DNA from 2 places in the Streptomyces sp. NBC_00104 genome. Region 2 is predicted to be linked to the other one. Evidence: riboswitches for the same ligand, from Rfam matches in the RefSeq annotation. Region 2 holds a riboswitch; the other holds the start of a gene.
What was found. A riboswitch is a leader RNA that binds a small molecule or an ion and turns the genes downstream of it on or off. The one in region 2 is predicted to bind S-adenosylmethionine.

Region 1 (15,786 bases), 2.3 Mb from region 2:
GATCATCGTCTCGGTGCTCTTCTACTTCACCGCCCGCGACGAGTCGAAGCTCCTCGACACGTCGAAGAAGCCCGACCTCACGGTCAACGTGGTCGGCTTCCAGTGGAGCTGGTGCTTCAACTACATCGAGAACGTCGACGGCTCGACCGGTGACGCGAAGACCGACGAGAACCTGGACGCGATTCCGAGCAAGTGGAAGAAGCAGTTCCCGGACAATGCGGGCGGCGTGTACACCTGCGGCACCCCCGGTGACAAGAACCCGCAGACCGGCAACCCCGGCCCGACCCTCTGGCTGCCGGAAGGCAAGACGGTCCGCTTCGTCCTCACCTCGCGTGACGTCATCCACTCCTTCTGGGTGGTGCCGTTCCTGATGAAGCAGGACGTCATCCCGGGCCACACCAACGTGTTCCAGGTGACGCCCAACCAGGAGGGCACCTTCCTCGGCAAGTGCGCCGAGCTGTGCGGCGTCGACCACTCCCGGATGCTCTTCAACGTGAAGGTCGTCTCCCAGGAGCGGTACGAGCAGCACCTCAAGGAGCTGGCCGAGAAGGGTCAGACGGGTTACGTCCCGGCGGGCATCGAGCAGACGCAGCACGAGAAGGACCGGGAGGTGAACCAGCTGTGAGCATCATCAACGAACCTCAGGGTGCTGCCGCCGCCGAAGGCTCGTACGAAGACGAGCTGCCGGTACGGCGCAAGCAGCCCGGCAACGTCCTGGTGAAGTGGTTGACGACCACCGACCACAAGACGATCGGCACGCTGTACCTGGTCACGTCGTTCGTGTTCTTCATGATCGGCGGCGTCATGGCGCTCCTCATGCGCGCCGAGCTCGCCCGCCCGGGCACGCAGATCATGACGAACGAGCAGTTCAACCAGGCGTTCACGATGCACGGCACGATCATGCTGCTGATGTTCGCGACGCCGCTGTTCGCCGGATTCGCCAACTGGATCATGCCGCTGCAGATCGGCGCGCCCGACGTGGCGTTCCCGCGGCTGAACATGTTCGCGTACTGGCTGTACCTCTTCGGCTCGCTCATCGCGGTCGGTGGCTTCCTCACCCCGCAGGGCGCGGCCGACTTCGGCTGGTTCGCCTACAGCCCGCTGTCGGACGCGGTCCGCAGCCCGGGTATCGGCGCCGACATGTGGATCATGGGTCTGGCCTTCTCCGGCTTCGGCACGATCCTCGGCTCGGTCAACTTCATCACCACGATCATCTGCATGCGCGCGCCCGGCATGACCATGTTCCGCATGCCGATCTTCACCTGGAACGTGCTGCTGACCGGTGTCCTGGTCCTGCTCGCCTTCCCGGTCCTCGCGGCCGCGCTGTTCGCCCTGGAGGCGGACCGCAAGTTCGGTGCCCATGTCTTCGACGCGGCCAACGGCGGCGCGTTGCTGTGGCAACACCTCTTCTGGTTCTTCGGCCATCCAGAGGTGTACATCATCGCCCTGCCGTTCTTCGGCATCATCTCCGAGGTCATCCCGGTCTTCTCCCGTAAGCCGATGTTCGGCTACATGGGTCTGATCGGCGCGACCATCGCGATCGCCGGCCTCTCCGTCACGGTGTGGGCGCACCACATGTACGTCACCGGTGGCGTGCTCCTACCGTTCTTCTCCTTCATGACGTTCCTCATCGCCGTACCGACCGGCGTGAAGTTCTTCAACTGGATCGGAACGATGTGGAAGGGCTCGCTGTCCTTCGAGACACCGATGCTCTGGGCCACCGGCTTCCTGATCACCTTCACCTTCGGTGGTCTGACCGGTGTCATCCTGGCCTCGCCGCCGATGGACTTCCACGTCTCGGACTCGTACTTCGTGGTGGCGCACTTCCACTACGTGGTGTTCGGCACCGTCGTCTTCGCCATGTTCTCCGGCTTCCACTTCTGGTGGCCGAAGATGACGGGCAAGATGCTCGACGAGCGCCTCGGCAAGATCACCTTCTGGACGCTGTTCATCGGCTTCCACGGCACGTTCCTCGTCCAGCACTGGCTGGGCGCGGAGGGCATGCCGCGTCGTTACGCGGACTATCTCGCGGCCGACGGCTTCACCGCCCTGAACACGGTCTCCACGATCGCCTCGTTCGTGCTGGGTCTGTCGATCCTGCCGTTCCTCTACAACGTGTGGAAGACGGCCAAGTACGGCAAGAAGGTCGAGGTCGACGACCCGTGGGGCTACGGCCGCTCGCTGGAGTGGGCGACCTCCTGCCCGCCGCCGCGGCACAACTTCCTCACCCTGCCGCGGATCCGCAGTGAATCCCCGGCGTTCGACCTGCACCACCCGGAGATCGCCGCGCTCGAGCAGCTCGCGCACGGCGGCCCGGCGGCCAACGAGCTCGCGACCAGCGGCAAGGAGGCCGGCAAGTGAAGGTCCAAGGCAAGATGTTCATCTGGCTGAGCGTCTTCGTCCTCGCCATGGCGATCGTCTATGGCGTGTGGTCGAAGGAGCCGGCCGGAACCACGGCGCTGTTCCTGGCCTTCGGCCTGTGCATCATGGTCGGCTACTACCTGGCCTTCACGGCCCGGCGGGTCGACGTGGGCGCGCAGGACGACAAGGAGGCCGACGTCGCGGACGACGCCGGTGAGCTGGGCTTCTTCAGCCCGCACAGCTGGCAGCCCCTCGCCCTGGGCGTGGGCGGCGCACTCGCCTTCATGGGCGTCGTCTTCGGCTGGTGGCTGCTGTACTTCTCCGCCCCGATCCTGCTGATCGGCCTCTGGGGCTGGGTCTTCGAGTACTACCGCGGCGAGAACCAGAACCAGTAGCACGCGCCGATAGCACGCACAGCGCGCACGGAAGCCCGGACACTCCGACAGGAGGTCCGGGCTTCCCCCGTTTGCCACGCCGTACGTAGCTCGGTCGGGTCACCCGGCGCGCCCCGCCCGACGGGCGTTCCTAGGTTGAACCCATGAGCACATCACCCCGTAACCGCACGGTCGTCAGCTGCGTCCTGCTGGTGGTCTCCCTGGGAGCGGGCGTCACCGCCTGCGGTTCCGGTGGCCACCCGCTCTCGGGCAAGCCCTACGACGCGTCCGACCAGATCTCCTTCAACACCCCCACCGGGGGAGACGAGAAGGCCGACCCCGACAAGCCGCTGGAAGTCTCCGCCGAGGACGACAGCCGGATCACCGACGTCACCGCCATGGACGCCGCAGGACGGTATGTGGCGGGCGAACTCTCCGCCGACGGCGGTCACTGGCACTCCACCTCGCCGCTGGCCGCCAACGCCCGCTACACGGTCCGGGTGAGCACCGAGGACGAGGACGGCGCCCCCGGCCGCGAGACCCACGCCTTCGACACCGGCCGCCCCCTCACCAAGAAGCGCCTCGGCGTCACCTTCGGCCCCGAGGAGGGCAGGTACGGCGTCGGCCAGCCGGTCACCGCCGAACTCAGCAGACCCGTGAAGGACAAGGCCGCCCGGTCCGTCGTCGAACGCGCCCTGAAGGTGGACTCCACCCCCGCCGCGGAAGGCGCCTGGCACTGGGTGGACGACAGGAAGCTCCACTACCGCCCCAAGGAGTACTGGCCCGCCGACGCCACCATCCGGGTGCACAGCAACCTGGAGGGCATCAAGATAGGCGACCGGCTCTGGGGCGGAAAGGCCGAGCCCATCGAGCTGACCACCGGCGCCAAGATAGTCGCCGTCACGGACGCCTCGTCGCACCAGATGACCGTCTACAAGAACGACCAGGTCATCAAGCAGATCCCGGTCACCACGGGCAGGCCCGGCTACGACACCCGCAACGGCGTCAAAGTGGTACTGGCCAAGGAAGGTACCGTTCGCATGACCAGCGCCAGCATAGGTGCGTCGGACTTCTACGACCTGACCGTCCACCACTCCGTCAGGGTCACCAACAGCGGCGAGTACGTCCACGCCGCCCCCTGGTCCACCGGCTCCCAGGGTTACGCCAACGTCAGCCACGGCTGCACCGGAATGAGCTCGGGCAACGCCCAGTGGTTCTACGACACCATCAACGAGGGCGACATCGTCGAGGTCGTCAACTCGGCCGGCGACACCATGGCCCCCTTCGGCAACGGCTACGGCGACTGGAACCTCGACTGGACGAAGTGGCGCGAGGGCAGCGCCCTGGTCGGCGGCACCAACGAGGTACCCGGCCCCCAGGTCCAGGCCCGCTTGAGGCCGGAGTCGGTGTGAGGGGGCGCCCCGAAGGGGCGCGGGGCGGTGACATCGGCGGCTCCGCCGCGTGGGCGCGATCAGCCACAATCAACCCGCACCCGCCGTCCGTCAGGACACCCCGTGCTCTCAGGCGCTCAGTGCCTGCTTGTTACGGAGCAAGGAAGCCAACGCCGACGCGAACTCCACCGGCTCCACCGGCAGGGTCACGGCCGCGTCGGCCCGGCTCCACGTGGCCAGCCACGCGTCCTGCGGCCGCCCGATCAGCACCAGCACCGGCGGGCACTCGAAGATCTCGTCCTTGATCTGCCGGCACAGCCCCATGCCCCCCATGGGCACGGCCTCACCATCGAAGACGCAGACATCGATCCCGCCCTTGTCCAGCTCCTTGATCACGGCGGCCGGAGTGGCGCACTCCAGGAACTCGACCGGCGGTACATCGGTAGCCGGTCGTCGGCCGGAGGCCAACCGCACCTGCTCCCGGGTGTTGGAGTCGTCGCTGTAGACCAGCACCGTGGCGGTCGGCTGCATTGTTCCTCCGGTACGCAGAAGATCAGACGTCGTACGGACAACAAGACGGACAGGGCCCGATGCGCGGATGCTACTCCCTCGAACACCACGTCAGCACCGGTACGGAAGGGAGCAACACTCCGAACGGCACCCCCCGGGGTGAGGGCGGGATAAGCGACCGACATAATGTCGGTCGTGGCGACAGCAACGACAGTAGAAACCGGGCACGCGCACCCGTCGGTCAACCGGCCGAACCTCACCAGCGTCGGAACCATCATCTGGTTGAGTTCCGAGCTGATGTTCTTCGCGGCCCTCTTCGCGATGTACTTCACCCTGCGATCGGTGACCGGCCCCGAGTTCTGGGCGGAGAAGGCCGACACCCTGAACTTCCCGTTCTCGGCGACCAACACCACGATCCTGGTGCTCTCCTCGCTCACCTGCCAGCTCGGCGTGTTCGCCGCCGAGCGCGGGGACGTGAAGAAGCTCCGGATGTGGTTCATCGTCACGTTCGTGATGGGTGCGATCTTCATCGGCGGTCAGGTCTTCGAGTACACCGAGCTGGTCAAGCACGAGGGCCTGTCGCTCTCGTCCGACCCGTACGGCTCGGTCTTCTACCTGACCACCGGCTTCCACGGCCTGCACGTGACGGGCGGTCTCATCGCCTTCCTGCTGGTCCTCGGACGCACCTACGCGGCCAAGAGGTTCACCCACGAGCAGGCGACCGCGGCCATCGTCGTGTCCTACTACTGGCACTTCGTCGATGTCGTCTGGATCGGCCTCTTCGCCACGATCTACATGATCAAGTAGATCGGGCGACCGGGCCGGGCGGACCGTACGCCTGCCTCGCACCGAGAACGACCCTTCCAGAAGCACCGACGCAGAAGATCCTGACACCGGGGTAATCCGTGAAAAAGCTCTCCGCACGACGACGCCATCCGCTGGCGGCGCTCGTCGTCCTACTCATCGCGCTGGCGGCCACCGGGGGGCTGTACACCGCCTTCGCGCCCGCGCCCCGGGCCGTGGCCGATGAGACCGCTCAGACCCTCACCATCGAGGAGGGCAAGAAGCTCTACGCCGTAGGCTGCGCAAGCTGCCACGGCACCGGCGGTCAGGGCACCACCGACGGTCCGCCTCTGGTGGGTGTGGGTGCGGCAGCCGTCGACTTCCAGGTCGGCACCGGCCGTATGCCGGCCCAGCAGCCGGGCGCGCAGGTCCCGAAGAAGCCGGTCGTCTACTCGCAGGCCGAGATCGACCAGCTCGCGGCGTACGTCGCTTCCCTGGGCGCGGGCCCGGAGGTCCCGACCGAGAACGAGTACAACCCCGAGGGCGCGGACATCGCCGAGGGCGGTGAGCTCTTCCGGACCAACTGCGCTCAGTGCCACAACTTCACCGGCAAGGGTGGTGCGCTGTCCGAGGGCAAGTACGCACCGTCTCTTGAGGGTGTCGACCCGAAGCACATCTACGAGGCCATGGAGACCGGCCCGCAGAACATGCCGTCCTTCCCCGACACCACGCTGTCGGAGGAGAACAAGAAGGACATCATCGCGTACCTCGAAGCGGTCAACAGCGACGACACCGTGGAGCCCGGTGGCCTCAGCCTCGGCGGGCTCGGCCCGGTCAGCGAAGGCCTCTTCGGCTGGGTGTTCGGGCTCGGCGCGCTGATCGCCGTCGCCGTCTGGGTCGCCGCTCGGACCGCAAAGGCCAAGAAGTCATGAGTAGCCAAGAGATTCCAGAAGAGAACCTGCCCACCAAGCAGTCGGCAGGACACGAGCAAGAACACGGCGCGGTCGCGGTCGCGGACGAGAAGAACCCCTTCGCGGACCCCGGCCTCCCGCCCCACCAGCACCGTGTCCAGGACATCGACGAGCGGGCCGCGAAGCGGTCCGAGCGCACGGTCGCCCTGCTGTTCACGGTGTCGATGCTGGCCACCGTCGCCTTCATCGCCTCGTACCTGGTGATCGACGTGGACAAGTCGATCTACGTCTGGCCGATCGGTCACATCAGCGCGCTGAACTTCGCGCTGGGCATGACCTTGGGCCTGTCGCTGTTCTGCATCGGCGCGGGCGCGGTCCACTGGGCCCGCACGCTGATGTCGGACGTGGAGGTCGCCGACGAGCGCCACGCGATCGAGGCCTCGCCCGAGGTCAAGGCCAAGGTGCTGGCCGACTTCAAGGAGGGCGCCAAGGAGTCCGCGCTCGGCCGTCGCAAGCTGATCCGCAACACGATGTTCGGTGCGCTGGCCCTGTTCCCGCTCTCCGGTGTCATGCTGCTGGGCGGCCTCGGTCCGGCGCCCGGCACCAAGCTGCGGCACACCACCTGGGCCAAGGGCAAGAAGCTCGTCAACATGAACACCAACGAGCCGCTGCGTCCCTCGGACGTCGCGGTCGGGTCGCTGACCTTCGCCATGCCGGACGGCCTGGACGAGCACGACCACGACTTCCAGAAGAACATCGCCAAGGACGCCCTGATGATCGTCCGGATCCAGCCGGACGACATCAAGGACAAGCGCGAGCTGGAGTGGTCGCACGAGGGCATCGTGGCGTTCTCGAAGATCTGCACCCACGTGGGTTGCCCGATCTCCCTGTACGAGCAGCAGACGCACCACGTGCTCTGCCCCTGCCACCAGTCCACCTTCGACCTCGCCGACGGCGGCCGGGTCATCTTCGGCCCCGCGGGTCACGCCCTTCCGCAGCTGAGGATCACCGTCGGTGAAGACGGCTACCTCGAAGCGGTCAGCGACTTCGAAGAGCCCGTCGGTCCTGCCTTCTGGGAGCGCGGATGAGTACTGCAACCACCACCGACGCGCGCGACAAGCGCGAGAAGGCACCGGCCGGCGAGCGCGTCGCCGACTGGGCCGACGGCCGGCTCGGGATCTACTCCCTGGCCAAGGCCAACATGCGCAAGATCTTCCCCGACCACTGGTCGTTCATGCTGGGCGAGATCTGCCTGTACAGCTTCATCATCATCATCCTCACGGGTGTGTACCTGACGTTGTTCTTCCACCCGTCGATGAACGAGGTGGAGTACCACGGCAGCTACGTCCCGCTGCAGGGTCAGCTGATGTCCGAGGCGTTCAACTCGACCATGCACATCTCGTTCGAGGTGCGCGGTGGTCTGCTGATCCGGCAGATCCACCACTGGGCCGCGTTGGTCTTCCTCGCCGGCATGTTCGTGCACATGATGCGCGTGTTCTTCACCGGCGCGTTCCGCAAGCCGCGTGAGGTCAACTGGCTGTTCGGCTTCCTGCTGTTCGTCCTCGGCATGTTCACCGGCTTCACCGGTTACTCGCTCCCGGACGACCTGCTCTCCGGCACCGGTGTCCGCTTCATGGAAGGCGCGGTCCTGTCCGTGCCGATCGTCGGCACGTACCTGTCGTTCTTCCTCTTCGGCGGAGAGTTCCCGGGCGGCGACTTCGTGGCCCGCTTCTACTCGGTCCACGTCCTGCTGCTGCCGGGCATCATGCTCGGCCTGGTGGTGGCGCACCTGATCCTGGTCTTCTACCACAAGCACACGCAGTACGCGGGCCCCGGCAAGACGAACAACAACGTCGTCGGCATGCCTCTGCTCCCGGTGTACATGGCGAAGGCCGGCGGCTTCTTCTTCCTGGTCTTCGGTGTCATCGCGATCATCTCGGCGATCGCCACGATCAACCCGATCTGGACCATGGGCCCCTACCGGCCGGACCAGGTGTCGACCGGCGCCCAGCCCGACTGGTACATGGGCTTCTCCGAGGGTCTGATCCGTGTCATGCCGGGCTGGGAGATCAACTTCTGGGGTCACACGCTCGTCCTGGGCGTGTTCATCCCGCTGGTGATCTTCCCGCTGGTCCTGGTCGCGATCGCGGTCTACCCGTTCATCGAGTCCTGGGTCACCGGCGACAAGCGCGAGCACCACATCCTGGACCGCCCGCGCAACGCCCCGACCCGTACGGCCTTCGGCGTCGCGTGGATCACCTGGTACATGGTCCTGCTGATCGGTGGTGGAAACGACCTCTGGGCGACCCACTTCCACCTGTCGATCAACGCCATCACCTGGTTCGTCCGGATCGCGTTCTTCGTGGCCCCGGTCCTCGCGTTCATCGTCACCAAGCGCATCTGCCTCGGCCTGCAGCGCCGGGACAGGGACAAGATCCTGCACGGTCGCGAGACCGGCATCATCAAGCGCCTGCCGCACGGTGAGTTCATCGAGGTCCACGAGCCGCTCAGCCAGGAGCAGCTGCACACGCTCACGGCGCACGAGCAGTACGCGCCGGCCGAGATCGGTCCCGCGGTCGACGAGAACGGTGTCGCCCGCAAGATCACGCGGCGGCAGAAGCTCCGCGCCAAGCTGAGCAAGGGCTACTACGGCGAGGACAGCCAGATCGCCAAGCCGACCGTCGAGGAGTACAAGGAGATCACGAGCGGCCACGGCCACCACTGATCGCTTCGCTTCGCCACACCGCGGTCGAAGGGCCCCCGTCCGATCTTCGGACGGGGGCCCTTCGCCGTGCTCCGACCTGGATAGGGTGGGCGCATCAGTGATTTCACGGTCCGCGTGGCACCCCCTGCTCGCGGCCATGACACCCAGGAGCGGCTATGAGCGCTGTGACCCCCGCTGGAGGCGACACCGCGGCGGGCCGTTCCTGGCCCGCGGTGCTGAACGCGCTGCTGTCCGGGCACGACCAGGACGCCGGCGCCACCTTCTGGGCGATGGACCAGATCATGCGCGGCGAGGCGACGGACGCGCAGATCGCCGGGTTCGTGGTGGCGCTGCGGGCCAAGGGGGAGACCGTCGAGGAGATCACCGGTCTCGTCGAGGCGCTGTACGAGCACGCCAACGTGATCGAGGTGTCCGGGAAGACCGTCGACATCGTCGGTACGGGCGGGGACGGCGCCAAGACGGTCAACATCTCCACGATGTCGTCGATCGTCGTCGCCGGTACGGGCGCGAAGGTCGTCAAGCACGGCAACCGGGCCGCGTCGTCGGCGTCCGGTGCGTCCGACGTGCTGGAGAAACTGGGCGTCAATCTGGAGCTGACGCCGAAGCGGGTGGCCGAGGTCGCCGAGGAGGCCGGGATCACCTTCTGCTTCGCGGTGAAGTTCCATCCGGCGCTGCGTCATGTGGCCGCCGCGCGCGGGCAGTTGGGTATCCGGACCGTCTTCAACGCGCTCGGGCCGCTGGCCAATCCGGCGAAGGTGCGCGCCCAGGCGGTCGGCGTCGCCGATCCGCGGATGGCGCCCATCATGGCGGGCGTCTTCGCCGAGCGCGGCAACTCGTCGCTGGTCTTCCGGGGTGACGACGGGCTCGACGAGTTGACGACGACGGCCACCTCGCGGGTGTGGGTCGTCCGGGACGGCAAGGTCACCGAGGAGGCCTTCGATCCGCGTGACGTGGGGCTGGAGCTGGTGCCGGTGGAGGCGCTGCGGGGGGCTGACGCGTCGTACAACGCGGATGTCGCGCGGCGGTTGCTGGGTGGGGAGACGGGGCCGGTTCGGGACGCGGTGCTGCTGAACTCGGCGGCGGCGTTGGTGGCCCTGGAGCCGACGTCCGCGTCGCTGGCGGAGCAGTTGAGGGCCGGGATGGAGCGGGCCTCGGAGTCGATCGACTCGGGGGCGGCTCGGCGGGTTCTCGAGCGCTGGGTCGCGGCCACCAAGGTGTAGCGCCCCCGCCGCCCCTACCCGTCCCATCCCCCAGGGGCTTCGCCCCTTCGACCCCGAGGTGTGTTCTTCGGGTGCGGGTCCGGTGAGGGCTGGTCGCGCAGTTCCCCGCTTTTTCAGGGGCGCGGGGAACTGCGTGAGCAACCACCCACCACCCGCACCCGCCAATGCACCCGCACCCCCGAGCCATTAGGCGCCCCCATCCCGCCATCCGGACAGAAGTTGCGGCGCGACGATCACTTCGCGTACGTTTTTCGGCAGGTCATGAGTGACAGTCACAAGGCCCCGGCCGACTGTCCGGCAACCCTCCGTCCGTGGCGGGGTGCCCCGGGTGAAGACCAGGTCGTAGGCAGAGAGGTCTACGGCAAGCGCGGACCCCTCGCGAAACCAGGGGTCCTGGTCGTTCGAGGGAGCCTTCCGTGAGCAAGCGAATGCGATAGGGCCGCAGAGCCCCGCTTCCGCATTTCCCCTTCACCTTTCCTGTGCCGTCGACATGCTGTCCGGCACGGTGATGCCGCCTGCTTTCACGGGAGTTCCGCCATGTCTGTCTCCACCCTTGCCGCCGACCGGTCCGTTTGTGCCCCGCTGCCCGTTCTGGGCCGGGATGTCACCGTCCCGCTCGTCACCGGTGGCGAGGTCACCTACGCCGCGCTCGACTACGCGGCCAGCGCCCCGGCCCTGCAGCGGGTGTGGGACGACGTGGCGGCGTACGCGCCCTACTACGGCAGTGTCCACCGCGGCGCCGGCTACCTCTCCCAGCTGTCGACCGACCTCTTCGAGAACGCCCGCAGGACCGTCGCGGAGTTCCTCGACTGCCGGGCCGACGACCAGCTGATCTTCACCCGCTCGACGACGGACTCCCTGAACCTCCTGGCCCGGGCCCTCCCCGCCGACTGCCAGGTCTTCGTCTTCGAGACCGAGCACCACGCCTCGCTGCTGCCCTGGCGGAACGCGCGGGTGACCTACCTGGACGCGCCGCGTACGCCGCAGGAGGCCGTGGCCACCCTGGACGCCGCGCTCGCCGGCCGCGACCCGTACGGCCCGGCGCTGGTGTGCGTCACCGGTGCCTCCAACGTCACCGGGGAGATCTGGCCGGTGCGCGAGCTGGCCGACGCCGCGCATGCGCACGGCGCGCGGATCGTGCTCGACGCGGCCCAGCTCGCACCCCACCACCCCGTCTCCGTACAGGAGTTGGACGTGGACTGGGTCGTCTTCTCGGGGCACAAGCTGTACGCGCCCTTCGGGTCGGGCGTCCTCGCCGGCCGTGCCGACTGGCTCGGCGCGGCCGAGCCGTACCTCGCCGGGGGCGGCGCCTCCCGCAAGGTGACCCGGCGTACGGACGGCGGCGTGGACGTCGAGTGGCACGAGACCGCCGCCCGGCACGAGGCCGGCTCGCCCAACGTCATCGGCGCCTACTCCATCGCCTCCGCCTGCAAGGCCCTCACCGAGGCCGGGTTCGACACGCTGGTCGCCCGTGAGCGGTATCTGATCGACGCCGTACGGGCCGGGCTCGCCGAGGTGCCCGAGGTCCGGATCCTGTCCCTCTTCGGGGACGACGCCCCGCGCGTCGGCGTCCTCTCCTTCGTCGTCGAGGGCTGGAACAGCTCCCACTTCGCCGCCGCGCTCTCCGCCGAGTACGGCATCGGCGTACGCGACGGCCTCTTCTGCGCCCACCCCCTGGTCCGTACCCTCCTCGGCAGCGACCCGCAGACCCAGGGCGAGTGCGGCGCCCCCGAGGCCGCGCCCGGCGAGCGGTCACTCAACGCGATCCGGGTGAGCTTCGGCGCGGGCACCCCCGACGAGCACGTGGAGCGGTTCGTGGGCGCGGTGCGGGACCTCGTACGCAACGGTGCGCAGTGGAACTACCGTACGGAGGACGGTCGTTGCGTTCCGGCCGTCTGACCCGTCCGTCCTGAGGACGAGTGCGGGGCGAGGATCTCCTCGCCCCGGGGGAGCCTCGCGGCTCTCAGCCGTCCAGTCCGATGGAGAACGCGGTCTCGAGGTCATGCTGGGAGTAGGCCCGGAACGCGACGTGCGTATCCGTCCCCAGAACCCCCGGGATCTTGCTGATCTGCCCGGGAATCACGTCGGCCAGATTCTCGTGCTCCTTCACCCGGACCATGGCGACCAGATCGTACGTACCGGTCACGGAGAACACCTCGGTCACGGATTCGATCGCGGCGATGGACTCCGCGATCTCCGGAATCCGGTCCACGCTGGTCTTGATGAGCACGATCGCGGTGATCACGGCTGGTGTTCTCCCTCGGGGGCCGGAGCTGAGGCATTCGGTTTCACTCTAGCCCTACGCCCATAACGCCCCCACGCGTAGACGAACCCCAGTCCGAACCCCACCAGATGCGCCAGATAGGCCACCCCCGGCCCCGAGGTCTGCCGCCCCGCGGCCAGCCACTGCAGGCTCACCCAGAACGGCAGGGTCACCCACGCCGGAAACCGCAGCGGAAGAAAGAAGAGGAAGGGCAGGAGGCTCGTCACCCGCGCCCTGGGGAACAGGAAGAGAAACGCGCCGAGGACCGCGGAGATCGCCCCCGACGCGCCGACCAGCGACTGCGGCGACCCGGCGTGCGCCGCCGCGTACGCCACCAGCGCGAGATAGCCGCAGCCCACGTAGAAGAGGGCGAACTCCACATGACCCATGCGTTCCTCGGCCATCGCCCCGAAGACGAAGAGGAAGAGCATGTTGCCGAGGAGGTGCAGCCAGCTGCCGTGCACGAAGAGCGCGGTGACGGGGGTGAGCGCCGCGCGCGGGGTGGCGTGGAAGAGTTCGACGGGCACGACGCCCCAGCGGCGGAAGTACGCCCGCTGCGCGACGAGCAGTTCGTCCCCGGTGCCGTACACGGGGTTGAGGCCCGCCGCCGGCCCGATCAGGAAGATCGCACAGCAGACGGCGATCAGCCCGTACGTCACCGGCGCCGACTCGTTTCGTACGGCCCGGGCGGCCCTGGTGCTCCACTTGCCGATCATGAACAGAGCATGACGTAACAGGACCCACCGTCACAGACCGCCTCGCCGCCGATGCCGGTCGGCCTCGCCGCCGGAGGCAATCGGCGCCACCGCCCCGGGCGAACGGGCGGCGAGTACCGGTCAGGCCGTAGGGTTACGAGCCACACGCACCGGGACGCCGGCGCTTCACGGAGACTGGAAGAAGGAAGAGCAGCCACGATGACGGTTCCCCTGCCGACGGACACCACCCGCTGGCGCTGCACGCTCTGTGGCAACCTCACGCGGTTCGACGTGACCCGCTCGTCGAAGGTCGTCGAGTACGTTCACCTCGACCTCGCCGGGGAGCCCAGGGTCGAGGAGCGCGACGTGGTCAGTGAGACCATCGAGTCGGTCCGCTGCCGCTGGTGCAACGCCGTGGACCAGGTGGAACTCGTGGACAGGCCGGGTGCCGGCTCCTGAGGGAGCGGGCCCCGCACAGACATTGGGGTGACGGATGGTGGAGACCGGGGGCGGGGGGCCGGGCGACGGCGCCGCTGAGGTGCTCGACCGTCCGCTGCCCGAGGGCGTGCGCAAACGGGTCGTGCAGATCGTCTCCGACGGCTTCGGCGGACTGACCGTCGCCGAACTGCCCGCACAGCTCAGACAGTACGCCCGGTTCACCCCGAATCGCCGAGTGAAGTTCGCGGGCAACGCGATGGCCGCGGCCGTGGAGACGGACACGCTTTTCAGACAGCGGATCGGGGAGCGGTTCCGGGAGGCTCACCCGGAGCTGGCCGGCGCCCTGGACACGGGCGCGCCGCCCCCGGCCGCGGATCCGCTGGACGTGGCGGCCGCGGCCTACGTACTGCGCCCCACGGGCTGGGTGAAGCTGGTCGCGGCCGCCGGTGAGGAGGCCCTGCGGGCGGACGCCGAGCGGGCCGACGAGGAGAGCCGGGCCGAGCTGGAGCGGCTGCGCGAGCAGCTCGCCGAGGCCCGCGGCCAGACGAAGGCCGAGACGGAACGGCTGCGGGCGGAGCTGGAGTCGGCCAAGAAGGAGGCCGACTCGCTGCACCGCAAGCTCCGGGCGGCCCTCAGCGACGTCAAGCGCGGCGAGGCCGCCCTGCGCAAGCTGCACGCCGAGATGGAGACCGTACGCACCGAGAGCCATGCCCAGGTGTCCGCCGCCGAGAGCGAGACCCGGCGGCTGAAGGCCCGGCTCGGCGAGGCGGAGGCCGCCCTGGAGGCCGCCCGGCGCGCCGCCCGCGAGGGCCGCAGCGTCGAGGACATGCGCGTACGGCTGCTGCTGGACACCGTGCTGGAAGCGGCCCAGGGGCTGCGGCGGGAGCTGGCGCTGCCGCCGGTCTCCGTACGGCCCGCCGAGACCGTCGACGCGGTCGAGCCGGGGCGGATGACCCCGAAGGACATCGCCGCCCGCGCGCTGTCGGAGAACGACCCGGCGATCCTGGACCAGTTGCTGGCGCTGCCGCAGGCGCATCTCGTCGTCGACGGCTACAACGTCACCAAGACCGGCTACCCGCAGATGCCGCTGGAGAAGCAGCGCCTGCGGCTCCTCGGGCAGCTCTCCCAGCTCGCCGCGCAGACCGGCGCCGAGGTGACCTGCGTCTTCGACGGGGCCGAGCTCGCCGCGCCGGTGCTGCTCGCGCCGCCGCGCGGGGTGCGGGTGCTGTTCTCCAAGCCCGGTGTCACCGCCGACGAGTTGATCCGTCAGCTGGTGCGCGCCGAGCCGCCCGGCCGGCCGGTCATCGTCGCCTCCACCGACCGCGAGGTGGCCGACGGGATCGCCAAGGCGGGCGCGCGCCCGGTGGCGTCCGCGGTGCTCCTCAAGCGCCTTTCCTGACCTTTCGATGCCGTCCGTCCCAACAGCAACTTACGTGCGCTATGCCCGAATTGATCGGGCTGTTGCGCCACGTAGCGTCAACCGAGCGCTACTGCATGTGCGTTGAGTGTAAATTGTGCGCCGTGGGGCGGGATTTTTCCTGTGGGGGATTTGAAGTGATCACCGTTGGGTCACTAGGGTCTGGACTCAAACCTCTGAACGGGTGATCGTCGCCGGGGTCCCCGCCGGCCGGTCGCTCACATGAAGGAGTTCACCTACCGTGGCGTCCCACCGTCGACCGAAGCAGCCGAGCCGTGCGCGTGTGACCGTGCTCACCACAGCCGCCGCCGCTGCCGTGGCCCTGAGCTCTCAGGCCGCCAACGCCGCGCCCTCCGAGAAGCCGACCAAGGACGAGGTCAAGGCCAAGGTCCACAAGCTCTACGAGGACGCCGGGCGGGCCACGGACAAGCTGAACGGGGCCGAGGAGAAGCAGGAGAAGCTCGAGAAGGAGATCTCCACGATCCAGGACAACGTCGCCAAGGGTCAGGAAGACCTCAACGAGCTGCGTGAGGGCATAGGCCTGGCGGCCAGCGCCCAGTACCGCTCGGGCGGCATCGACTCCTCGATCCAGCTCTTCCTCTCCGCCGACCCGGACGACTACCTGGACAAGGCCGCCACGCTCGACCAGCTGACCAGCCAGCAGGTCGAGTCGCTGAAGAAGATCCAGGAGAAGCAGC
Region 2 (15,786 bases):
TGTGCGCGACGGCGACACCGTGGCGCGGCTCGGCGGTGACGAGTTCGTCGTCCTCGCCGACGGGCTCGGCCGCGCGGACGCCCAGGACCTCGCCGTACGCCTTCGCAACGAGATCATTCAGCCGATCCGGGTCGACGGCCGCGCCATGCGCGTCGGCGCCAGTTTCGGCATCGGATGGGCCCACTGCGGAATGACGGCGGACGAGGTGTTGAAATCAGCTGACGAGCGGATGTACGTCGAGAAACGATCTCGTCCCAGACAGCACAGGCGGGCCGGATAGCGGCCGGAGTGACCCCTGCGACACTCGGAGAGAAGCCCAGGTCAGAGCCTGATCACGGCTGGAAAACGCCTGGTGGGCGGTGCATGGGTGGGACGATGAGGTCCGAGTCACCCGTTTGGGTCACCACGAGCGGGTAGGCTCGCTCTCCTACACCCCAACGCAATGACCCGCCACCCGTACGTGTAAGTACCGCACCGCTGAGGAGACCTAGGGATGACGCCCGGCAACAACGGCGCGAGCACGCCCGAGGACGACGACCCGTTCGGCTACCTCTACGAGGACGGGCAGGCCCGAGGAGCCCAGCCGCCCAGCGCGAGCTACGGCTACCCCAACGCGGTCAACCGGGCGCGGCCGGTCGGTGAACGCCAGTACGGGCAGCAGACCCAGCAGGCCCCCACCGCGCAGTACGGGCAGGTCCCGCAGCAGGGGTACGGCCAGCCGCAGGGCGCCCCCGGTCAGCCGAACGCGCACTACCAGGCCCCCGAGAGCTTCTCCGGCGGCGGCGCCCAGACGACCCGCCAGCAGGGATACGGCAACGGCGGGGGCGGTGGCCGCGGCCGTGGCCCCAACACCAAGGGTCTCCTGATCGGCGCGATCGCCGTCGTGGCCGCCGTGGTGATCGGCATCAGCGTCGCCATGCTCGGCGGCGACGACTCCGACAAGGCCTCGGGCAACGACACCGGTGCCTCCACCGGCCCCACCACCCAGGAGAGCGCCGACCCCAGCCCGTCGGCCAGCAAGTCCAAGAAGCCCGAGGCCGCCGAACTCCCCAAGGCCGAGGCCAAGACCCTCCTCCTCGGCGGCAACGCGGCCATCGCCTCCGACGTCCCCGGCGCGAAGTCGGAGGGCGGGGTCTATGTGGGGAACTTCAACTCGGTGGGTTCGTCGGTGACCTGGAAGGTCGAGGACCTCGCCAAGTCCGGCCAGTACCGTCTGTACGTGCAGTACGGCATCCCCGGTGTGGATGCTAATGCGACGCTCGTAGTGAATGGAACGGTTCAGAGCCGGCCGCTCAACCTCAAAAATTTCGCCGAATCCCCGAAGGGCGACTACGCGAAGGGCTGGCAGAACACATGGTCCCTCGTCACCCTGAACAAGGGGACGAACGAGATCAAGATTGAGTGCAATGAGGGCAACCAGTGTGACGCGAATTTTGATCAGCTGTACCTCAAGCCTCCTGAGTAGGCGTTGAAGGCCTGTAGTCCCAGAATGGCTTCGTAGAGTGCAACAGTTGAGGGCCGCCAGCACTGCACTGACGGCCCTCAAATCCCCCGCTCTTGGGAAGGCGTCACCCCGGGCATGGCCCGGAGAACGTCACTAGCCCCAGACGGCTACGCTCTTGAAACGCCACGGAGTATTGGCCGAGTAGTGGCCCGTCCTGATGTCGATTCGGTCGCCGTAGCAGGACTCGTCCCTGTAGATGGTGATGAGCCTGCCGGTCTGGTTAGACACCGATCGGCCGCTGAACGGGTTGCACCCGCTTGAGTTGTTCTGGAGGCGCCTCGTCCCCTCGAAGTTGGCGCTCGTCCACGAACAGGCGTAATTCTGCGGGCACCTCGTCGCGGCGGACGCTGGCTGGGCGGTCGTGAGCGGCAGTATGGCCATCGCAGTGGCTCCGACTAGGGCAAGCAGGCGCGGCTTCATCAAATGCCTTCTCTTTCTTGATCGAGGTTGGCCGATCAAGACGATTTCGCACGTGAGTTCGAAGTGCAACAGGGAAATGCGCCACAAGACTGGCTTGGATCGCGGGCGGGTAGCGTTAGGCCGCCGTGACCTCCCCCGTCACCGCCACCTGCCCCACCAGTTCCTCGTACGTCTGACGGTCGAACTCGCCCGCCACCGGGGCCAGTACGGTCGCGGCCGAGAGTGCGACGGCGCGGGCCAGGCGGTCGGGCCAGGGCAGGCGGTCGACGAGGCCCGACAGGAGGCCCGCCACCGCTGAATCGCCCGCGCCCGTCGGGTTGCCGCGGAAGCGGCGGGGCGGGGTGGCGCGCCAGTGGCCTTCGGGGGTGTGGGCGAGGAGGCCCTCGGGGCCGAGGGAGGCGACGACCGCCTGGGCGCCGCGGCGCCGGGCGTCCCGGGTCGCGCGGGACGGCTCGTGGGAGCCGGTGAGTTCGGCCAGTTCGTCGGTGTTCGGCTTCACCAGATCGGGTCGGGCCGCCACCCCGCGACGCAACGGCTCGCCGCTGGTGTCCAGCAGGACGGGGACGGAGAGGGTGCGGGCCGTACGGACCAGGCCCGCGTACGCGCCCACCGGAACCCCCGGCGGCAGGCTGCCGCACAGGGCCACCACCGAGGCGGAGCGCAGCAGATCGACGTACGCCTCCTGGAAGGCGGACCACTCGGCGGGCGCGATCAGCGGGCCCGGCTCGTTGAGCTGGGTCGTGTCACCGCTCGCGTCGGCCACGGCGATCGTCCGGCGCGTCGCACCCTCCACCGGCATCAGCGCGTCCACGACACCCGGGGTGTGCGTGAGCCGGTCCCGCAGGGCCCGGCCGGTCGCCCCGCCGACGAAGCCGGTGACCGTCACCTCGTGGCCGAGTGCCGCGAGTACCCGGGCCACGTTCAGGCCCTTGCCGCCGGGCCGTTCGGTCACGTCGGTCACCCGGTGCGTGGTGTGGGGCCTCAGGTCCCGTACGCGATAGGTGATGTCGAGAGCGGTGTTCAGTGTGACCGTGAGGATCACCTGGGCCTACCCCCTTGGGTCTCGGCTGCGCGCGTTCGGTCCGCACTGACCGGAATGCGAGCGCCGGAAGCTGTCACGGAGGCTCGATCATGCCAAAGGAGCGGCGGTCGGCCCAGTCCCCCCGGGCCAACCGCCGCACTCCGCACCGCATGCCAACAAACGGACGGATCAGGTCGGTTGGGGACCGATCGCCCGTAGGCCGGTCCATCGGCCCATGGGTCAGCCGCCGAACGGGTCCACCACCCACTCGCCCTTGCGCAGCACACCCTTGAGGTCGAAGTCCGCGTCGAGGAGGACGAGGTCGGCGTCCTTGCCGGGGTCCAGGGAGCCGATGCGGTCGTAGAGGCCGAGGAGTCGCGCCGGGTTGGCGGAGAGGGCGGCGACGGTGTCCTCGATCGGGAGGCGGTCGACGGTGACGGCGCGTTTGAGGGCGCGGTCCTGGGTGAGGGTCGAGCCCGCGATCGAGCCGCCCTCCATCAGCCGGGCCACCCCGTCCACGACCTCCACCGCCATCGGGCCGAGGGTGTAGCGGCCGTCGCCGAAGCCGGCCGCGTCCATGGCGTCGGTGATGAACGCGACCCGGTCGGCGCCCGCGTGACGGAACGCCAGCTGGAGCGAGGCCGGGTGCAGATGCGTACCGTCGTTGATCAGCTCGACCGTGATCCGCTCGTCCTCCAGGAGCGCGGCGATCGGGCCGGGCTCGCGGTGGCCGAGCGGTGGCATCGCGTTGAAGAGGTGGGTGGCCACGGTCGCGCCCGCGTCGATGGCCTGAACCGTCTGCTCGTACGTCGCGTCCGTGTGCCCGATCGCCGCGATGACGCCGTGTTCGGCGAGGAGGCGGACGGAGTCGAGGCCGCCGGGGAGTTCGGTGGCGAGGGTGACCATGCTCGCCCGGCCGCGCGCCGCGTCGATCAGTTTGCGGACCTCCGCCGGGTCGGGGTCGCGGAGGAGTTCCTCCAGGTGCGCGCCCTTGCGGCAGGGGGAGATGAACGGGCCCTCGAAGTGGATGCCCGCGATGTCGCCCTGCTCGGCGAGTTCGGAGAGGAGGCCTGCGCGGTGGGCGAGGCCGTCCATGTCGTCGGTGACCGTGGAGGCGACGAGGGTGGTGGTGCCGTGGAGGCGGTGGGTGCGGATGCCTGTCAGTACGTCGTCGATGGTGCCGGAGGTGAAGGAGGCTCCGCCGCCGCCGTGGTTGTGGAGGTCGACGAAGCCGGGGACCAGCCAGTGGCCGCGGACGTCGATGGTGTGGGCGTTCTCGGGGGCGCTTTCGGTGATCTTGGTGCCGTCGATGGTGAGACGGGCGTTTTTCACGGTGCCGGTGGGGAGGACGACGTTGGCGCCTTCGAGGACGTACGGATGCGCTGTGTGGGGCGGCCGCGGGTTCGTGGGGGCTGGTCGCGCCCGCGCGGCGGTAGCCGCATGTTCAGCGCTGCCCCGCGCCCCTGCTGGGGCGCTGTCGGAACCGGCGGCAGAAAGTCTCTGCTGATCGGCCATCAGGGGGTTACCTCCGAAGGGTCCTTGGGGGCTGTGGGGGCCGCGGGGTGTGTGGGGGTGAGGAGGTCCCAGGCCATGAGGCCGGCACCGAGGCAGCCCGCGGTGTCTCCCAGGGCGGCCGGGACGATGGAGGGGACCTTCTGGAAGGTCACCCGGTGTTCCACGGCGGCCCGCAGGGGGGTGAACAGGGTGTCACCGGCCTCCGCCAGGCCGCCGCCGATGATGAGGGTGCGCGGGTCCAGCAGGGTGAGGGCGGTGACGAGGCCGTCGGCGAGGGCGTCGACGGCGTGCTGCCAGACGGCGCTCGCGCGCGGGTCGCCCGACTCGACGGCCTTGGCGCAGTCCGCCGCGTCCGCCTCGGGATCGCCGGAGGCCTCCGCCCAGGCCTGGCTGACGGCCGCCGCGGAGGCGAACCGTTCCAGGCAGCCGTGCTGGCCGCAGGGGCACGGGATGCCCCCGGGCCGTACGACGATGTGGCCGATCTCGCCCGCGAAGCCGTGGGCGCCCGCCTCCACCCGGCCGTCGACGCCGATCGCGCCGGCGATCCCGGTGCCGAGCGCCACGAACAGATAGCGGTCCGTGCCCCGGCCCGCGCCCACGCGCCCCTCCGCGAGCCCGCCGGTGCGCACGTCGTGGCCGAGGGCGACCGGGACGCCGCCGAGGCGCTCGGCGAGGAGCGCGCGCAGCGGGACGTCGCGCCAGCCGAGGTTGGCGGCGTAGACGGCCATGCCCCGGTCGGAGTCGACGATGCCGGGCACGGCGACGCCAGCGGCGGCCGCGGGCTCGCCGAAGCGCCGCTCGCCGTACGCGCGCAGCTCGGCGGCGAAGTCGAGGATCGACCCGACGACCGCGTCCGGTCCGCGTTCGCGCCCGGTGGCCAGGCGCGCCTGGTGCAGCAGGACGGGGGGTCCGGGGGGTGTCCCCCCGGACGGCGCGGTGTCGGCCCCGACCAGTGCGGCCTTCATCCCGGTGCCGCCCACATCGAGGGCGATGACATGTCTCACGGAGGACAGTGTGGCCCTTCGACCCACGAGAGGTCTAGTCCACTTACGTGGTATAGACCTTATGGGGCCAAGTGGTGTAGACCTTATGGAGAAGTTCGAGAAGTTCGAGAAGTTGAGAGATTGACGGCTTTGGGCGCAGGACCTGTGATCCAGGCTGTTGTGTGCGGGGCACGTGCGACAGGTTGGGGCAGTAGGTGCGACAGTGGCAGCGGCGGACGAAGAACGGCGTCAGGAACAGCGGGATGGCGGCTCTGTCCGCGCTGGGGCTGATGGCGACCCTTGCGGGCTGCGGCGTCTCGGAGGCGAGCGGCTCCGGCGTCACCCTGAAGCTGGTCGCCGCCGACTACGGCGACTCCGAGGCCAACAGCTCCCGGAAGTACTGGGACGCGGTCGTGAAGGCGTACGAGAAGAAGACCCCGGGCGTCACGGTCGACGTCAGCGTCTACTCCTGGAACGACGTCGACCGCAAGGTCAAGGAGCTGGTCGCCGCCGGTGAGGCGCCCGACTTGGCCCAGATCGGCACCTACGCCGACTACGCCTCCGCCGACCGGCTCTACGAGGTCGACGACCTGCTCTCCATCCCCGTCCAGGCCGGTTTCCTGCCCCAGCTCGCCGACGCGGGCAAGGTGCGGCGGGTCGCGTACGGGATGCCGTTCGCCGCGTCCACCCGCGTCCTCTTCTACAACAAGAAGCTCTTCGCCCAGGCCGGCATCGACGGCGCCCCGCGCAGCTGGAGCGAACTGGCGTCCGATGCCGAGGCCCTCGACGAGGCCGGGGTCGAGACGCCGTACGCGCTGCCGCTCGGGCCCGAGGAGGCCCAGGCCGAGACCATGCAGTGGCTGCTCAGCGGCGGGGCCGGCTACACCGACAACGTCGGCACCTACCGGCTCGACTCCGACGAGAACGTGCGGACCTTCACCTGGCTCAAGGACAAGCTGGTCGACAAGGGCCTCACCGGGCCCACCGCCCCCGCCGAACTCAACCGCGCCGACGCGTTCGCGGCGTTCGCGCGCGGTGAGGTCGGCATGCTCAACGGGCACCCCACCCTGATGCGGATGGCCGCCGACCGGGGCGTCGAGTACGGCACGGCCGCCATGCCGGGGTTCGACGGGCGGGAGCACGCCACCATGGGGGTGGCCGACTGGATGATGGCCTTCAAGCAGAACGGTCACCGCGACGAGATCGGTGACTTCCTCGACTTCGTCTACAGCGACGAGAACGTCCTCGACTTCTCCCGGGAGTACGACCTGCTGCCGGTGACCGCGTCCGCGTCCGAGGCGATGGCCGCGGAGAAGGACGACGCCGATCTCACGCCGTTCCTCGACGAGCTTCCCGACGCCCGGCTCTACCCCGTCGGCAAGACGTCCTGGGCGGACGTCAGCGCGGCGGTCAAGGAGCAGATCGGGCGGGCGGTGCGGCCCGGTGCGGAGCCGGGGGCCGTGCTGGAGCAGCTGCAGCAGACGGCGACGGGTGCGGACCGGGAGGAGTGAGGGGCGCCTCATAGCTCGGGGGTGCGGCTGTGTCGGCGGGTGCGGGTCCGGTGGGGGCTTCTCGCGCAGTTCCCCGCGCGCGCAGTTCCCCGCGCCCCTGAAAAGCAGGGGCTGCGCCCCCTGCTTTTCAGGCCCGCAGGGGCCTGGTCTTTCAGGGGGCGCGGGGAACTGCGCGACCAGCCCCCACCCACCCGCGGCCGAATGTCATACCCGTCCGTTACCGTCGTCGCATGGAAGAGCTGGACGTCCGGGAGCAGGCCATCCTTGCCGTGGAGCGGCAGGGCTGGGCCGGACCCGGGGCGAAGGAGCGGGCCATCCGGGAGCGGCTCGGAATCGCCCCCGTGCGGTACTACCAACTGCTGAACGCCCTGCTCGACGACCCGCGCGCCCTCGCCCACGACCCGGTCACCGTCAACCGGCTGCGCAGAGTTCGGGAGGGGCGCCGGGCCGAGCGATGACGGATAGGGTCTCAGGCATGGGCAGCCACAAGGACGCAGAGAACCCCAAGGCCACCTTGCCGACACCCGTGACCCCGGCCGGGCGGGACGCGCTGGACGCGATCCTCGCCCGCCCCGGCCGTACGGTGATCGCACTCGACTTCGACGGCACACTCGCCCCGATCGTGCCGGACCCCGAACAGGCCCGCGCCCACCCCGACGCGATCGCCGCGCTGTCCGCGCTCGCCCCCAAGGTCGCCTCCGTCGCCGTGGTGACCGGCCGCCCGGCGGGCGTCGCCGTCCGCCACGGCGGCTTCGCCGGCGTCCCCGGCCTGGAACACCTCGTCGTCCTCGGTCACTACGGCGCCGAACGCTGGGACGCCGTCAGCGGCACGGTCACCGCCCCCGCCCCGCACCCCGGTGTCGCGGCGGTCCGCGCGGAGCTGCCCGGCCTCCTGGACGGTGTCGGCGCGCGGCAGGGCACCTGGATCGAGGAGAAGGGCCGGGCGGTCGCCGTCCACACCCGCCGCGCCACCGACCCCCAGGCCGCCTTCGAAGCCCTGCGCGCCCCCCTCGCCGACCTCGCCGCCCGCCACGGCCTCATCGTCGAACCCGGCCGCCTGGTCCTCGAACTCCGCCCGCCGGGCATGGACAAGGGCGTCGCCCTGCGCGACCACCTGACGGAAACCGCCGCCGAAGCCGTCCTCTACGCCGGCGACGACCTCGGCGACCTCCCCGCCTTCGCCACCATCGAGAAACTCCGCACCGAGGGCACCCCGGGCCTGCTGGTCTGCAGCGGCAGTACGGAGGTCACCGAACTGTCAGAGCGAGCGGACCTGGTGGTCGACGGCCCGGAGGGCGTCGTACAACTCCTGGCGGCGATCGCCGAGCACCTGGAGGGAAGGGGGGCTTAGATCGTCGAGGGGCCGCAGGCCCCTCAGGGGCGCGGGGCACCGCGCGACCAGCCACGACGCTCCCGCACCCGCCCCCAAACAGCTCCTCCGAGCTACTGGGCGCCTTCCAACGCCCGCAACTGATCCAGGAACCACTGCGTGGGCGGCAACGCCGTGGCCGCGGCGGCGAGCCGTTTCATCCGCTCCGCCCGTTCGTCCACCGGCACACTCAGCGCCTCGTGCAAGGCCCGCGCCGTACCCACCACGTCATAGGGGTTCACGACCACCGAGTCGTCCCCCAGCTCCTCGAACGCCCCGGCCTCCCGCGACAGCACGAGCACGCACCCCTCGTCGGAGACGACCGGCACCTCCTTGGCGACGAGGTTCATGCCGTCCCGGATGGGGTTCACCAGGGCCACGTCCGCCAGCCGGTACGCCGCCAGGGACCGTGCGAAGTCGTCCTTCAGATGGAGGATGACCGGGGTCCAGCCCGGCGTCCCGTACCGCTCGTTGATGTCGTCCGCGACCCGCTGGACCTCGGCCATGTAGTCCCGGTACACCGCGAGGTCCTGGCGCGACGGGTACGCGAACGCGACGTGCACGACGCGCTCGCGCCAGGACGGCTGGTCGTCGAGGAGCTGCCGGTAGGCGTGCAGGCCGCGCACGATGTTCTTGGAGAGCTCCGTGCGGTCGACGCGGACGATCGTGCGGCGCGGGGTGCCCTCCGGGGTCGTACCGATCTGCTCCCGCAGCAGGGCGATGCGGTCGTCGACGTCCGGCTGGTGGGCGCGGGCCCGCAGGAAGTCCGCGTCGGCGCCCAGGCCGTGCACGCCGATCCGGGTGCCGGACGGATGGCCGGGGCCCAGGACGGCGCGACAGCACTCGGTGAACGCGTCCGCCCACCGCTGGGTGAGGAACGCCGCCCGGTCGGCGCCGAGGATGCCGTCCAGCACCTGGGCGGCGATGTCGTCGGGGAGCAGCCGGAAGTAGTCGACGGGCGCCCACGGGGTGTGCGAGAAGTGGCCGATCCGCAGGTCGGGGCGGAGTTCGCGGAGCATCCGGGGGACCAGGGCCAGGTGGTAGTCCTGGACCAGCACGGACGCGCCGTCCGCCGCCTCCTGGGCGAGCGCCTCGGCGAAGGCGCGGTTGTACGTCTCGTACGACGCCCACCGGCGCCGGAACTCCGCGTCGAAGATCGGCTCCAGCGGGGTCTGGTAGAGCATGTGGTGCACGAACCACAGCGTGGAGTTGGCCACGCCGTTGTACGCGTCGGCGTGCACGTCCGCGGGGATGTCGAGCATGCGGACGCCGGTCTCGGCGACGCCGCGTCGTACGGCCTCGCGGTCGCCGTCGCCGAGGGCGGAGCACACCCAGACCGCGCCCGACTCCGGGTCGATCGCGGAGAGGCCGGACACGAGGCCGCCCCCGCCTCGCTTGGAGGTGAGCTCGCCGGTCTCGTCGTCCAGCGTGTAGGTGACGGGACCCCGGTTGGACGCGACCAGTACCTGGGCCGAGCCGTGCGTTGATGCCATACGGCTCAACCTAGCCCGGGGGTTCGGTGGTCAAACGTGCGGTTCGGCCGTATACAGGAGTGCCCATGGGGTTGGGGGGTGTGCGTGGGGCGGCGGGTGCGGGTCGGTGGGGGCCGGTCGCGCAGTTCCCCGCGCCCCCAAAAGACCAGGCCCTGCGGGCCTGGAAAGCACGGGGCGCAGCCCCGGCTTTTCAGGGGCACGGGGAACTGCGCGACCAGCCCTCCACCGGAGCCGCACCCGCCGACGAACCGCGCCCCCACCCCCTCACGCGGCCCTTCGCTCCACGTACTCCGCGATCTCCACCATCGGCGGCCTCTCCTCCAGGTCCACCGAATACGTCCGCGGCTCGAACCCCTCCCGGCCCCGCTCGAACTGCGTCAGAACGGGACGGATCATGTGGCCGCGGGCCAGCCGGAGCTGGGCCGTGCGATAGATCGCCGCGGACATACGGCCGAGGGCCTGCCCGTCCTGGTGCCGGTGTTTGCGGATGCCCACGTCGACCTGGGACAGGGCGTCCAGGCCGACCAGATGCAGCGCGTCGACCAGCATGCCCAGCTCCACGCCGTAGCCGACCGGGAACGGAAGCTGCTCCAGGAGGGAGCGGCGGGCCGCGTACTCGCCGCCGAGCGGCTGGACGAAGCCGGCCAGCTGGGGCCAGTGCATGTTGAGCAGGGGGCGGGCCATGAGTTCCGTCACACGGCCGCCCTGGCCGGCGGCGGAGCCGAGGGGGCGGTCGTACATCGCCTTGACGAGGTCGACGCCGGGATCGGTGAGCAGGGGCCCGACGATCCCGGAGACGAAGTCGGACGAGAACTCCTTGAGGTCCGCGTCGATGAAGCAGACGATGTCGCCGGACGTCACCAGCAACGACCGCCACAGGACCTCGCCCTTGCCGGGCACGGTCGGCATGCGGGGCAGGATGTCGTCGCGGTGCACGACCCGGGCCCCGGCCGCGGCCGCGACCTCGGACGTTCGGTCGGTCGAGCCGGAGTCGACGACCACGATCTCGTCGACGAGCGGGACCTGCCGCATGAGGTCATGACGGATGATCGCGACGATGTCGCCGACCGTCTCCTCCTCGTTCAGCGCGGGCAGGACCACGCTGACGGTCTGATGGGTGGCGCGTTTCGCGGCCATGATCTTGTGGAGCGGGCGGTCGGCCATGGACCAGGAGCGGGTGCTCAGCCAGCGCTCGACTTCCTTCAGCACAGTGCGCGGCTCCTCTGCGTTCATCTCGCGGTTCGGACGGCTCACTCAACTGTCCTGGCCTTCGGTTACAGTCTTGGACAACGCTGGTGACCATCGCATGTCGCTGCTCGTCCGCGTATACAACCAAATACCGCTCATCCAGAGGGGCAGAGGGATACGGCCCGATGAAGCCCCGGCAACCCTCCAGCCGGTCTCGTACCGATCGACGGCGCATCGACGCGTCACCGACGATCGCTCCGCGAGGCTCCCGGCTCGGGAAGGTGCCAAATCCGTCTCACGGCGAAGTGCGTCGTGAGGAAGATGAGGAGAAAGGGCCTCGCCTCCATGGCTGCGCAGACTGTTGCAAGCACCACCGACTCCACAGTAGACCTCGGCCCCGCCGCCGCCCTGAGCTGTCGCGAATGCGGTCACCGCGTTCCGCTGGGACCGGTCTTCGCGTGCGAGGAGTGTTTCGGACCGCTCGAGATCGCGTACGACTACTCCGCCTACGAAACGGAAGAGCTCCGCAAGCGGATCGAGTCCGGCCCCGCGAACATCTGGCGGTACGCGCCCCTGCTGCCCGTCCCGGCCGACGTGGCCACCAAGCCGAACATCAACCCCGGCTGGACCCAGCTCGTCAAGGCCGACAACCTGGCGGGCGCGCTCGGCGTCGACGCGGGCAAGCTCTTCATCAAGGACGACTCCGGCAACCCGACGCACTCCTTCAAGGACCGTGTCGTCGCCCAGGCGCTGGAGGCGGCCCGCGCCTTCGGTTTCACCACCCTCTCCTGCTCCTCCACGGGCAACCTGGCCGGTGCCGTCGGCGCCGCCGCCGCCCGCGCCGGCTTCCGGTCCTGCGTGTTCATCCCGCACGACCTGGAGCAGGGCAAGATCGTCATGGCCGCCGTCTACGGCGGCGAGCTCGTCGGTATCGAGGGCAACTACGACGACGTGAACCGCTTCTGCTCCGAGCTGATCGGCGACCCGGCCGGCGAGGGCTGGGGCTTCGTGAACGTCAACCTGCGCCCGTACTACGCGGAGGGCTCCAAGACCCTGGCGTACGAGATCTGCGAGCAGCTCGGCTGGCAGCTCCCCGACCAGCTGGTCGTGCCGATCGCCTCCGGGTCGCAGCTCACGAAGATCGACAAGGGGCTGCAGGAGCTGATCAAGCTCGGGCTCGTCGAGGACAAGCCGTACAAGATCTTCGGTGCGCAGGCGGAGGGGTGCTCGCCGGTGTCGGTGGCCTTCAAGGCCGGGCACGACGTGGTGCGGCCCCAGAAGCCGAACACGATCGCGAAGTCGCTCGCGATCGGTAACCCGGCGGACGGGCCGTATGTGCTCGACATCGCGCGGCGCACCGGTGGGTCCGTCGAGGACGTGACGGACGACCAGATCGTCGAGGCGATCAAGCTGCTGGCGCGGACGGAGGGGATCTTCGCCGAGACCGCGGGCGGGGTGACCGTCGGGGTGACGAAGAAGCTGATCGAGGACGGTGTTCTCGACCCGACGCTGACGACCGTCGTCCTGAACACCGGTGACGGTCTCAAGACGCTGGACGCGGTGGCCGGGACCGGGCTGACGGCGACCATCCGGCCCAACCTGGATTCGTTCCGGGAAGCCGGTCTTGCGTAAGGCTTGGTAGTCACTCGTCTGCGGGTCCGTGGGGGCTGGTCGCGCCCACGCGGCGGTAGCCGCACGTCCAGTACAGCCCCGCGCCCCTGAAAAACACAGCTGACCGGAGGTCCCATCGTGAGCGTTTCCGTCCGTATCCCCACCATCCTTCGCACCTACACGGGCGGCAAGGCCGAGGTGACCGCCGAAGGGGCCACCCTCGCCGAGGTCATCGCCGATCTGGAGAAGAACCACAACGGGATCGCCGCCCGGGTTCTGGATGATCAGGGCAAGTTGCGGCGATTCGTGAATGTGTACGTGAATGACGACGATGTCCGGTTCGAGCAGGGGCTGGAGACGGCCACGCCGGACGGTGCGGGCGTGTCGATCATTCCCGCGGTCGCCGGTGGCTGACCCTCGGTCGCCGGTGGCTGACCCGCGATCGGTACCCGCCGGTAGTAACCGTCGGTAACATTGATTACCGAGCGTTCATCGAATTGCCCTCTCCGCCAGAGAAGCGGAGGGGGCAATTCTCTATGATTGAGCGCGGTACAGTTGGGGAACCCGGATCGATCGCCGTAGTGATTTCATGCCGGGCGCATATCTGATCGCGCCGCACGCCCTATATGAAGTAGCCAAAGTGTGCAGGCCTTTTGCGTATTTCGTTCCTTTTATGGGGCCCGACTTGCCCTGAATTCGGGCGAATTGTTCGTACATTCCCGACCGGTCGTGTCCAGAATTCTCGTCCGATTGACCTGTTGCAGAGGGCAGTTGGACAGATACATTCGGCCGCGGTCGACGCGTTCCGGCGCACACCCCCAACCGTTGGGGGGTGAGGTCTGACCCGGATCCGCGAAGTGTGGATCTGTGCAAGGGCCAGTAATAGGGGAGTTAGGCATGGCTCAGGGCACCGTCAAGTGGTTCAACGCGGAGAAGGGGTACGGCTTCATCGCGGTCGACGGTGGTGCGGATGTATTCGTCCACTACAGCGCGATCCAGATGGACGGTTACCGCACCCTGGAAGAGGGCCAGCGGGTCGAGTTCGAGATCTCGCAGGGTCAGAAGGGGCCGCAGGCGGACATGGTCCGACTCGCGGCCGGCTGAAGTACGCGCCGGGTTTAACGCAGCGACGTTCTTCGTTCTTCAAAGGAGGGCCCGCACCCTGTCCACGGGTGCGGGCCCTTCTGCGTGCCCGTGACCGGGGCGGTCCGGGCCGAGGCGCGGTCGAGGTGAGGGTCAGGCGGGGTCGAGGCGGGGTCGCGTACGGGGGCGCAGGGGCGCGTTCACCTGCGGATCACCGAGAGCCGCTTACGCCCGCCCGCCGCCCGACCACCACCCCTCGACGAGCCCGCTTCGCGGGCGCACCTTGCACTCGGGCATGCCGAGTGCTAATCATTGGCGTTAGCACTCTGAAGGTGAGAGTGACAACGAGGACCGGGTCGGTGAGGCCCGCAGGCCAAGTGGGGCAAGGAACCACGAGGCAGGCAGGCCGTCCGTCGCGGGCGCCAGCGCGGTCCGGAGCAATCCACCCCAGTCCGGGAGGACCACTTCACATGGCCAAGATCATCGCGTTCGACGAGGAGGCACGGCGCGGCCTCGAGCGCGGCATGAACCAGCTCGCGGACGCCGTCAAGGTGACGCTCGGCCCCAAGGGCCGCAACGTCGTCCTCGAGAAGAAGTGGGGCGCCCCCACGATCACCAACGATGGTGTTTCCATCGCCAAGGAGATCGAGCTCGAGGACCCGTACGAGAAGATCGGCGCCGAGCTGGTCAAGGAAGTCGCGAAGAAGACGGACGACGTAGCCGGTGACGGCACGACGACCGCGACCGTCCTGGCCCAGGCGCTGGTCCGCGAAGGCCTGCGCAACGTAGCCGCCGGCGCCAACCCGATGGCCCTCAAGCGCGGTATCGAGAAGGCCGTCGAGGCCGTCTCCGGTGCGCTGCTCGACCAGGCCAAGGAGGTCGAGACCAAGGAGCAGATCGCCTCCACGGCCTCCATCTCCGCCGCCGACACCCAGATCGGCGAGCTCATCGCCGAGGCGATGGACAAGGTCGGCAAGGAAGGCGTCATCACCGTCGAGGAGTCGCAGACCTTCGGTCTGGAGCTTGAGCTCACCGAGGGCATGCGCTTCGACAAGGGCTACATCTCGGCGTACTTCGCGACCGACATGGAGCGCATGGAGGCGGTGCTCGAGGACCCCTACATCCTCATCGCCAACTCCAAGGTCACCAACGTCAAGGACCTGCTCCCGCTCCTGGAGAAGGTCATGCAGTCGGGCAAGCCGCTGCTGATCATCGCCGAGGACGTCGAGGGCGAGGCCCTGTCGACCCTGGTCGTCAACAAGATCCGTGGCACCTTCAAGTCCGTCGCCGTCAAGGCCCCGGGCTTCGGTGACCGCCGCAAGGCCATGCTCGGCGACATCGCCATCCTCACGGGCGGCGAGGTCATCTCCGAGGAGGTCGGTCTCAAGCTGGAGAACGCGACCCTGGACCTCCTGGGCCGCGCCCGCAAGATCGTCATCACCAAGGACGAGACCACGATCGTCGACGGCGCCGGTGACACCGACCAGGTCGCCGGCCGGGTCAACCAGATCCGCGCCGAGATCGAGAACAGCGACTCGGACTACGACCGCGAGAAGCTCCAGGAGCGCCTGGCGAAGCTCGCGGGCGGCGTGGCCGTCATCAAGGCCGGTGCCGCGACCGAGGTCGAGCTCAAGGAGCGCAAGCACCGCATCGAGGACGCCGTTCGCAACGCGAAGGCGGCCGTCGAGGAGGGCATCGTCGCCGGTGGTGGCGTGGCCCTGCTGCAGGCCTCCTCGGTCTTCGAGAAGCTGGAGCTGGAGGGTGACGAGGCGACCGGCGCCAACGCCGTGAAGCTCGCCCTGGAGGCCCCGCTCAAGCAGATCGCCGTCAACGGTGGCCTCGAGGGTGGCGTCATCGTCGAGAAGGTGCGCAACCTGCCCGTCGGCCACGGCCTGAACGCCGCGACCGGTGAGTACGTCGACATGATCGCCGAAGGCATCATCGACCCGGCGAAGGTGACGCGCTCTGCCCTGCAGAACGCCGCCTCCATCGCCGCGCTCTTCCTCACCACCGAGGCCGTCATCGCCGACAAGCCGGAGAAGTCCGCCGCGCCCGCCGGCGGCGGTATGCCGGGCGGTGACATGGACT

Region 1: another riboswitch for S-adenosylmethionine. It lies ahead of OG272_RS12945 (aminotransferase class V-fold PLP-dependent enzyme); the one in region 2 lies ahead of thrC (threonine synthase).

What each region holds. Positions count from the first base shown of each region.
Region 1 is NZ_CP108215.1:2,984,590-3,000,375, reverse strand. Features, by position in the region: gene coxB (cytochrome c oxidase subunit II) at 1-625, shown strand, start outside; gene ctaD (cytochrome c oxidase subunit I) at 622-2,361, shown strand; gene OG272_RS12985 (cytochrome c oxidase subunit 4) at 2,358-2,756, shown strand; gene OG272_RS12980 (Ig-like domain-containing protein) at 2,900-4,147, shown strand; gene OG272_RS12975 (hypothetical protein) at 4,256-4,657, opposite strand; gene OG272_RS12970 (heme-copper oxidase subunit III) at 4,823-5,443, shown strand; gene OG272_RS12965 (c-type cytochrome) at 5,542-6,351, shown strand; gene OG272_RS12960 (Rieske 2Fe-2S domain-containing protein) at 6,348-7,418, shown strand; gene OG272_RS12955 (cytochrome bc complex cytochrome b subunit) at 7,415-9,055, shown strand; gene trpD (anthranilate phosphoribosyltransferase) at 9,211-10,275, shown strand; SAM riboswitch class IV at 10,533-10,649, shown strand; gene OG272_RS12945 (aminotransferase class V-fold PLP-dependent enzyme) at 10,813-12,174, shown strand; gene OG272_RS12940 (Lrp/AsnC ligand binding domain-containing protein) at 12,239-12,520, opposite strand; gene OG272_RS12935 (rhomboid family intramembrane serine protease) at 12,517-13,254, opposite strand; gene OG272_RS12930 (hypothetical protein) at 13,453-13,692, shown strand; gene OG272_RS12925 (NYN domain-containing protein) at 13,727-15,070, shown strand; gene OG272_RS12920 (NlpC/P60 family protein) at 15,330-15,786, shown strand, end outside.
Region 2 is NZ_CP108215.1:5,263,998-5,279,783, reverse strand. Features, by position in the region: gene cdgB (diguanylate cyclase CdgB) at 1-280, shown strand, start outside; gene OG272_RS23185 (CBM35 domain-containing protein) at 494-1,465, shown strand; gene OG272_RS23180 (peptidase inhibitor family I36 protein) at 1,598-1,885, opposite strand; gene OG272_RS23175 (1-phosphofructokinase family hexose kinase) at 2,040-2,966, opposite strand; gene nagA (N-acetylglucosamine-6-phosphate deacetylase) at 3,186-4,460, opposite strand; gene OG272_RS23165 (ROK family protein) at 4,460-5,464, opposite strand; gene OG272_RS23160 (ABC transporter substrate-binding protein) at 5,707-6,954, shown strand; gene OG272_RS23155 (DUF3263 domain-containing protein) at 7,185-7,412, shown strand; gene otsB (trehalose-phosphatase) at 7,430-8,305, shown strand; gene OG272_RS23145 (trehalose-6-phosphate synthase) at 8,398-9,816, opposite strand; gene OG272_RS23140 (glucosyl-3-phosphoglycerate synthase) at 10,081-11,025, opposite strand; SAM riboswitch class I at 11,157-11,332, shown strand; gene thrC (threonine synthase) at 11,350-12,636, shown strand; gene OG272_RS23130 (ubiquitin-like small modifier protein 1) at 12,754-13,029, shown strand; gene OG272_RS23125 (cold-shock protein) at 13,513-13,719, shown strand; gene groL (chaperonin GroEL) at 14,169-15,786, shown strand, end outside.